Variovorax paradoxus B4: one gene and its partner. The protein of the gene in region 1 binds, or shares a complex with, the protein of each later gene. Links are inferred from orthologs where the notes say so. Each region holds a gene or a part of one and is shown on either strand. Other genes may lie near its edges.

Evidence for each region.
Region 2: the proteins of sbcB (region 1) and ssb are in contact, whole or in part, in a crystal structure (PDB 3C94), measured with the Escherichia coli proteins. The link is inferred for Variovorax paradoxus B4 from one-to-one orthologs.

What each region holds. Positions count from the first base shown.
Region 1 is NC_022247.1:3,060,378-3,065,334, forward strand. The notes cover bases 1,643-4,642. They hold sbcB (exodeoxyribonuclease I), read right to left. Parts: upstream 3,863-4,642; coding sequence 2,423-3,862; downstream 1,643-2,422. Other genes in these bases: VAPA_RS14260 (alpha/beta hydrolase), read left to right, coding at 1,643-2,283; cls (cardiolipin synthase), read right to left, coding at 3,863-4,642. Outside these bases: VAPA_RS14245 (hypothetical protein), read left to right, coding at 1-196; VAPA_RS14250 (EF-hand domain-containing protein), read left to right, coding at 220-510; VAPA_RS14255 (sterol desaturase family protein), read left to right, coding at 512-1,372; more of VAPA_RS14260, read left to right, coding at 1,369-1,642; more of cls, read right to left, coding at 4,643-4,957. UniProt on the Escherichia coli protein: Degrades single-stranded DNA (ssDNA) in a highly processive manner.
Region 2 is NC_022247.1:493,167-497,198, reverse strand. The notes cover bases 1,338-4,032. They hold ssb (single-stranded DNA-binding protein), read right to left. Parts: upstream 3,114-4,032; coding sequence 2,562-3,113; downstream 1,338-2,561. Other genes in these bases: uvrA (excinuclease ABC subunit UvrA), read left to right, coding at 3,261-4,032; VAPA_RS02280 (sensor histidine kinase), read right to left, coding at 1,338-2,435. Outside these bases: VAPA_RS02285 (GFA family protein), read left to right, coding at 3-434; more of VAPA_RS02280, read right to left, coding at 447-1,337. UniProt on the Escherichia coli protein: Plays an important role in DNA replication, recombination and repair. Binds to ssDNA and to an array of partner proteins to recruit them to their sites of action during DNA metabolism. Acts as a sliding platform that migrates on DNA via reptation.

The DNA.
Region 1 (4,957 bases):
CCGCGGCAGCGTCCAGAGCAGCGGCAGCGCGACGCGCGACGCCTCGGGCCAGGTCACACAAAGCCGCAGCAGCGTCGCCACCAGCGCCACCACCGGCAACAGCGTACACAGCAGCACCAGCTACGGCACCGGCAGCGGCGTCACGCACACCGCAACCTGCTACAGCGCAAGCGGCGCAGTCATTGCCTGCCGTTGAACGGACACGAGAACGCACGCCCCATGAAAACCCGATGCACATGGCTCCTGGTGCTGGCAGCCAGCTCCTTCGCCGCCTGCGCGCAAACAGCCGACGCCTCTCGCACGGCCCAGCTGCGAACCGAGCTGCACAAGCGCTTCGCGGCCGCCGACAGCAATACCGACGGCCGCCTCACGCGCGACGAAGCACGCGGCAAGATGCCGCGGGTCTACCGCGACTTCGATGCCATCGACAGCACGCGGGCCGGCGCCGTGACGATGGCGCAGATCGAGGCCTACGCCGCTGCGCGGCCGCGCAGCGGCCGGAGGCCATAGCATGTCTTTCGACACGGTCCGGTCGTCGATGGGTCCCGAGCTGGCGCCCTGGCTCGCGGGACTGCTCTTCTTCGTGCTGGCCGCAGCCACGCTCGAAGGCCTGGTCCAGAGCTTCGTGCGGCGCCGCTCCTACGATTGGCGCGCCTACGGCGCCTCGCTGGCCGATGCGGTGGGCCGGCGTGCCGTCGATGCGGCGGGGCTGTCAATTGCCGCGCCTGTGCTGGCCTGGGCGCATGCGCATCGCGTGGACACCATCGCGCTGTCGACGCCCGCGGCCTTCGTGCTGCTCTTCGTGGGCCAGGAGTTCTGCTACTACTGGTACCACCGCGCGGCGCACCGGGTGCGCTGGTTCTGGGCCACGCATGCCGTGCATCACTCGCCCAACGAGTTGACACTGGCAGCCGCGCTGCGACTGGGCTGGACGGGCAAGCTCACCGGCACCGCGCTCTTCTTCGCACCGCTCGTGTGGCTGGGTTTTCCGCCACTGGCGGTGCTGGCCGCGCTCGCGGCCAACCTGCTCTACCAGTTCTGGCTGCACGCGCCGTGGATGCCGCGCCTGGGTCCGCTGGAATGGATCTTCAACACGCCGACCCACCACAAGGTGCACCATGCCTCGAACCCCGAGTACCTCGACCGCAACTATGGCGGCGTGCTGATCGTGTTCGACCGGCTGTTCGGTACCTTCGTGCAAGAGCGCGCCGACGTTCCGATCCGCTACGGACTCACTACCCCGCTGCGCACCCACAATCCGTTGCGCATCGCCTTCCACGAATGGGGGCGCCTCGGGCGCGACCTCTGGAGGGCGAAGGGCTGGGGCGCAAGAATTTCGATCCTGCTCGGTCCTCCGGGAGTCTCCTCGTGAAGCGTCTGCCGATGGTCTGCATGGCATTGCTGCTGGCGCTGCCGCCGGCCGTGGCGCAAGAGGCGGGTCCGACGCCGTCGACCACCAACGTGCGCCTGCTCGCCGACATGCCCTATGGCCCGGACGCGCAACAGCGCATGGACGTCTACCTCCCACAGCAGCCCCGCGGCGCACCCGTGCTCGTGATGGTGCACGGCGGCGCCTGGATGTTCGGAAACAAGGGCGCGGCCTCGGTGGTGGACCGCAAGGTCGAGCACTGGGTACGCGGGCAGGGTTTCATCCTGGTATCCGTGGGCTATCGATTCGTGCCGCAGGTGACGCCGCTGGAACAGGCGCAAGACGTCGCCCGCGCAGTGGCCGCAGCGCAGGCCCATGCGGCTTCCTGGGGCGCCGACCCTTCGAGATTAGTGCTCGTTGGGCATTCGGCCGGCGCACATCTGGTGGCGCTGATCGGCGCCTCGTCTGCCATCGCGCGGCAACAAGGCGCCCGCCGCTGGCTCGCAACGGTTGCGCTCGACAGCGCCGCCCTCGACACGGTGGCGCTGATGCAGCGCCGCCACCTCCCGTTCTACGATCGCGTGTTCGGCAACGATGCGGCGCTCTGGCGTGCGGTGTCGCCGACCGAAACACTCGCGCCGGACGCTCCGCCGATGCTCCTGGTGTGCTCGACGCAGCGGCGCGACGGCTCCTGCGCGCAGGCGCGGCAGTTCGCCGCGCGCGTGGCCTCGGCCGGTGGCCGGGCGGACCTGCTGCCGCTGGATCTCTCGCACGCGGCGATCGATGCCGAACTGGGTCTGCCTGGCGCCTATACCGCCGACGTGGACGCGTTCATTCGATCGGTCGACAAACCTGCCCGGCCGGCCACTCGATCACCGCCTTCATCGCAGGCGCCGAGCGTCGAGGCGCGGTAGGCCGCGGCATCGGCGGCCTGACGCGGCGCAGGCTGCAACGCGCCGCAAGCCGCCAGCATCGAGACCATGAAACCGGCGACCAGCATTCGGCCATGCGCGGCCATGCGCGGCCATGGTCATGCGGTCGACCGCCTTCCGGCTAGCGAGAAGGCGCAATGGCCTCTGCATAGTCGTACAGCGCGCCCAGCAGTTCCTCGCCCCGTTCGTCGACTGTTTCCGAGAGCGCATCGATTTCGCTGAACAGCGCTTCGATGGTTCGCGCTCCGCCCTCGCCGTCGAACAGCTTGGCCGCGCGGTGCATCTCCCAGCGTTCGGCCTCCCCTGCGCCGAGCATCTCGGGCCAGTTGCGCGCGCGGTAGCGAAAGAGTATTTCCTCGAGCCGCCCGTCGTCGAAACCGGTGCGGTCCTTGGCGAGTTCCTCGGGCGACAGCGCGCGCAGCTGGTTCAGTCGGCGCCGGTCGCCGTTGCCGACGAAGCCGCCATAGAGGTCTTCGTCGACATCGGGCGCCGCCTCCTTGGGGCGGGCATACACCTGCGACCAGATGGCGCTCATGTCGGGCAGCTCGCGTGCGATGGCCGCGTGGCGCAGCGCCGCATCGAGATCGACGTTCCAGCGCTCGGCCATCGCGGGTGCCAGCGTGCGCAGGTTGCCGACCACCATCGGCGACTTGTTGAGGTGAATGCCCTTCACCGGCAGGCGGACCACGCCTTCAGGCAGGTCGGCGGTGCGCGTGAACAGGCGCAGGCGCAAGGTCTCGACGTCGAGGTCGCGCAGCTCGCTGGGGTCATGGGCCAAGTCCCAGGCGATCAGTTCGTTCTTGTTGGTCGGATGGCTCGCGAGCGGCCACATCACGCCGAGGCAGCCGCGCTCGACCGGGAACATGCCCGACACGTGCAGGAAAGGCCGGGCCGTCTCGCGCATGGCCGGCAGGCCGAGCTCGCTGGCGACGCGGTCCTTCTTGTGCAGGCCGAAAGCGAAGTCGAACAGCTTGGGCTGGCGCTCGCGAATCAGCCGCGCCAAGGCAATGGTGGCGCGCACGTCGGAAAGCGCATCGTGCGCCGACTCGTGCAGCAGGCCGTTGGCGCGCGCCAGGTCTTCGAGCTTGAAGCTGGGCTTGCCGTCTTCCTTCTTCGGCCACTCGATGCCTTCGGGCCGCAGCGCGTAGGTGAGGCGCACCACGTCGAGCAGGTCCCAGCGTCCGCAGTCGTTCTGCCACTCGCGCGCATATGGATCGATGAGATTGCGCCAGAACAGGAAACGCGTGACCTCGTCGTCGAAGCGGATGGTGTTGTAGCCCACGCCGATGGTGCCGGGCTGCGAGAAAGCCTTCTCGATCTGCGCGGCGAAGGCGTGCTCGGGGATGCCGCGCTCGAGGCAGAGCTGGGGCGTGATGCCCGTGATCAGGCAGGCCTCGGGGCTGGGCAGGTAATCGGGCGCCGGCTTGCAATAGATCATCAGCGGCTCGCCGATCTCGTTCAGCTCGGCGTCGGTGCGGATGGCGGCGAACTGCGATGGCCAGTCGCGGCGCGGCACGGCGCCGAAGGTTTCGTAGTCGTGCCAGAGAAAGGTGTGGTTCATTCAGAGCAAGGGGGAAAACAATCGTGCAAGCGCGTCGCCGAGGCGGCGCCAGAAACTTTGCGGCCGGTGGGCGCGCACCGCGCCGGAACTGTGGAGGTCGGTCTCGAACTGCGCGGCCAGGGGTCGTGCCAGCTCGGGGCCGTAGACCACCGCGCTCACTTCGAAATTGAGCCTGAAGCTGCGGTTGTCGAAATTCGCGGTACCAATCATCGCGCAATGGTCGTCGACCACCAAGGTCTTGGAGTGCAGCATGCGCGCCTTGTACTCCCATACCTTGACGCCAGACGCGATCAGTTCGTCGAAGTAGGAGCGCGCGGCCGCGCTCACAATGGCCGAATCGCTGCGGCGCGGCACCAGAAGGCGCACGTCCACGCCACGCAGCGCCGCGCTGGTGAGCGCCATCATGGCGGGCTCGCCGGGCACGAAGTAAGGCGTGGTGAGCCATGCCCGCTCGCTCGCCGAATGAATCGCCTCCACGTGCATGCGGTGGATGGGTTCCAGCATGTTGTCCGGGCCGCTGGTCACGATCTGCACCGGAATGTCGCCGGCTTCCACCTGCGGCAGCATGGCGCCCATCAGGTGGTCGATGTTGCGCAGATCTTCGCCGGTGGCGTAGGTCCAGTCCTCGAGAAAGGTGGTCTGAAGCCAGCGCACCGCGCTGCCCTCGATGCGCAGGTGGACGTCATGGTAGGCGTCGGGGCGGGTGCGCTTGTCTTCCTCGTCGGTGATGTTCACGCCACCGGTAAAACCCACGCGGCCGTCGCACACCACGATCTTGCGGTGGGTGCGGTAGTTGGTCACCGGGCGCAGGCGGCGGCCGATGCGCGTGTCGTGGAAAAGCGCAACCTGCACGCCCGCGGCATGCAGGGGCGCCATGAACTTGCGGCCGATGCGCTTGGAGCCCAGTGCGTCGAGCAGCAGGCGCACGGCCACGCCCTGCCGGGCGCGTTCCACCAGCAGGTCGCGCAACGCGGTGCCGATCTTGTCGGGCTCGAAGATGTAGTACTCGAGATGGATGTGGTCGCGCGCCGCGCGCACCGCGTCAAAAATGGCGTCGAAGGTGCGCGCGCCACCCGAAAGCAGCGCCACGCCCAT
Region 2 (4,032 bases), 2.6 Mb from region 1 along the record:
CGGTGAGCAGCCCCGAGAACGCGGCCCCCCGTACGCTCGCCGGCCAGTGCCTCTGCGGCGCGGTCCGCTACACCGTGGCCGACGAGTTCGCCTATGCGCTGAACTGCCACTGCGCCGATTGCAGGCGCGCGACCGGCTCGGCCTTCAAGCCTTTCGCCGGCATCGCGCGGCACAAGCTGGCCATTGCACAAGGCCAGGACGAACTCCTGGTCTTCGGCGAGGAAGACGCGGGCAACGTGCACTGCCGCCGATGCGGCTCGCTGCTCTACTCGGTGGTGCGCGACGGCTTGTTCGTGCATGTGACCCTGGGCACGCTGGTCGACGACCCTTCGATCCGCCCGCGCGCGCACATCTTCGTGGGCTCGAAGGCGCCCTGGTTCACGATCACCGACAACCTGCCCCAATACACAGGCCACGTCGACGACGCCGGCTGAGTCCCGCCTCTCCTACGCCACCCGCTCCCCACGCTTGAGCGGCAGCCAGAGCGTGAACAGCGTGCCCTGCGGCCCCGAGCGCCACGAGACCGCCCCCCCGATGGCCTGCGCCCGCCGCTGCTGGTTCTGCATGCCGCGACCGCCGGCGCCGGCCATGGCCTTCTCGACGTCGAAGCCCTGGCCGTTGTCCTCGATGCTCACCCGCACGCCCGACGCTTGGCGCTCGGTGCCCACCCGGATCCCGGTGGCGCGGGTATGGCGCAACACGTTGGCGATGCTCTCCTGCACGATGCGCAGGATGTGCAGTGCGCTGGTCGGGTCGAGCCAGTCCAGCGCCGGAAGCTCCTGCACCTCCCATTGCAATGCCACGCCCGAACTCTCGAGCCGAGGCCCGAGCCGGTAGCGCAGCGTGGCCAGCAGCAGCAACAGGTCGTCCTCGAGCGGCTCCATCGAATCGATGGTGAGCTTGAGATCGTCGAGGCAGCTCTTGAGCATTTGCGAAACCTTGTCGTCGCTCATGCTGCCGCCTTCCACGGAGCGGATGGCGCTGATCAGCGAAGAGCCCAGGCCGTCGTGCATGTCCTGCATCAGGCGCTGGCGCTCGTCACTGATGGTTTGCATCTTCTCGACCTCGCGCAGCCGCCGATGGCTGAGCTCGAGCTCGGCTTCGCGGGCCTCGAGGCGCCGGGCCAGGCTGGCGTTGACCCGCTCCACCTCGGCAATGGCACTGACGTAGCGCCGGTACATCAGCACCCCGAAGACGCTGAACGTGACCGCGTTGGTGTAGGCGCCCAGGTACCAGCCCTCGGGGCTCACGAAATTGTTCTGCAGCAGCCAGTCGGACACGCCCAGCAGCACGCACACGCCGATGCCCACGGCCACCAGGCGGCCTTCGCCGGACCGGCGCCAGGCGCTGACACCACCCACGAGCGCAACGGCGACACCCATCAGTGCCGCGCCGATGTAGATCAACGGCGTCACCTGCGGCGTGTTCCTCAATATCGCAAGCCCCGGCAGCGTCAGCACGCCGGTCAGGGCCGTCCATGCCACCACCGCGCAGGTCAGCCATTTGAGCCGACGGCCATGCAGCTGGCGCAGCGCGAAGTGCACCACCGCGACCAGCCAGAACAGGGAGTTGACGGTCAGCCAGGCGAACCAGTCGTTGGCGACCGGAACGCCGACATAGAAATGCAGGCTGCGCAGGAAGGACGTGGTCGCCAGGTTGAAGAAGAGCAGGTAGCCGGTCTCGTGGCTGCGCCTGAACCACACGAACAGCGCGAACACGCCCACGGCCATGAAGGCCGCGCTGAGCATGGCCGGCAGCTCCTGCTGGAGCCACTGCCGCATCCGATGCCGGGCTTCCAGCGCTTCGACGGGACCGAGCCACAGCGATGAAACCGCCACCTGCGCGCTTTGCGTGTGTTCCATCCGCACGAGGATCTCGTTCAACGGCGCGCCGTCGGACGCCTTGTTCAGCAAGACCCACAGCGGCGTGCGGGTGCTGTTCCACAACGGCCCCTGCACCTGGGCACGGTGGACCAGCCGTCCATTGGCATACACCGCAATGGTGCCGTCCGTCTTGATGCGCGCGCCATACAGCGCGAGCGGCGCCGGCGTGGCAGGCAGGCCGTGCGTGGAAAGCCGCAGCCAGGTGATGCGGGTTTCGCCCGTCGATGTGCTGCCATCGGCCTGGCGCAGCAAGGCGATGGGCAGGGCCAGCGGCAGCTCGACCGGCTGCCAGGCGGGAGGCAGGGCCTCGCCGTCCACGGCAAGCGGCATCGCACGGAAGCCGGGCGCATCTTCCACCTGCCAGTCGGCATGCGTCAGGTGCAGCGCCGCGGTTTCCTGTCCAGCGTCGGATGCGCTGAAAAAGGCGGCCATGACCACCAGCAGCGCTATCGAGACAACGAGCACCACGTTCGCCCAGAACGATGCGAAGCGGTATCTGGAGAAGTGTTCGAGCAGCCGCGCATGCAGCCGGCGCGCAGATCCGAGGCTCATGCGAGGCTCATCCGCGTGCGGCCTGCCTGGTCCGGCTCAGGAAAAACAGCCGGAAGCAGGTGCGTTCCCGGCAAGCCGCGCGGCTGAAGCAGCGATGGAACGGCTTCAGCCACGGTGCGATTCAACTCAGAACGGAATGTCGTCGTCCATGTCGTCGAAGCCCGACGACGACTTGGCCGGAGCCTGGCGCGGTGCCGGCGCCGGAGCACGCGGTGCTGCCGCGGCCGGTGCGCGGGGCGCGTAGCCACCGCCACCACCGCTGCCTTGCGAGTAGCCGCCGCCACCGCCGCCCTGCGCGTAGCCGCCGTCGTCCTCGGGGCCGCCCGACGGGCCGCCCTGGCCCTGGCGGCTGCCCAGCATCTGCATCTGGTCGGCGCGGATCTCGGTGGTGTATTTTTCGATGCCGTCCTTGTCGGTCCACTTGCGCGTGCGCAGGCTGCCTTCGACATAGACCTGCGAGCCCTTGCGCAGGTACTGGCCGGCGATTTCGGCCAGGCGGCCGTTGAAGACGATGCGGTGCCACTCGGTGGCTTCGCGCATTTCGCCGCTTTGCTTGTCTTTCCAGCGATCGGTGGTGGCCACGGTGACGTTCGCGACCTGGTCGCCGCTCGGGAAGGTACGCATTTCGGGGTCGCGCCCCAGATTGCCGACGACGATGACTTTGTTGACCGATGCCATATGCACTGCCCCTGATAAGTAGATGAAGGAGGAGGAAGAGAACCCTAGATTGTGCCCGATGCCGGCCGGCCGGGACCCCTTCGAAGCACCGTCTCCGTAAAACCGCCGCAACCCGCCCGCTCGCCATGAAATGCCGCTCGGACTATCATGTCCGGTTGCCCTCGGACGATCGCCCCCTTGAATTCCAAAGCCATTGAAGACTTCGCGGAGCGCGCACGCGACGCGGAACTCGAACGTGACACCTACCTCGGCGCGGTGCTTGCGCAGCAGCGCATCAGCATCCGCGGTGCCCGCACCCACAACCTGAAGAACGTCGACCTCGACATCCCGCGCAACAAGCTGGTGGTGATCACCGGCCTGTCGGGCTCGGGCAAGTCGAGCCTGGCCTTCGACACGCTGTATGCCGAAGGCCAGCGGCGCTACGTGGAAAGCCTCTCGGCCTATGCGCGGCAGTTCCTGCAGCTCATGGACAAGCCCGATGTGGACGTGATCGAGGGCCTGTCGCCCGCCATCAGCATCGAGCAGAAGGCCACCAGCCACAACCCGCGCTCCACCGTGGGCACGGTGACCGAGATCCACGACTACCTGCGCCTGCTCTACGCCCGCGCCGGCACGCCCTACTGCCCCGAGCACCACCTGCCGCTGCAGGCGCAGACCGTGTCGCAAATGGTCGATGCCACGCTCGCGATCCCTGACGAGCCCCGCCTGATGATCCTGGCGCCGGTGGCGCGCGAGAAGAAGGGCGAGTTCCTCGAGCTCTTCGCCGAAATGCAGGCCGCGGGCTACGTGCGCTTTCGCGTCGACGGGCAAACGTACGAATACAACGACCTGCCGAAGCTCAAGAAGACCGAAAAGCACGACATCGACGTGGTGATCGACCGGCTGCGCGCGCGCCCCGACATGCAGCAGCGCCTGGCCG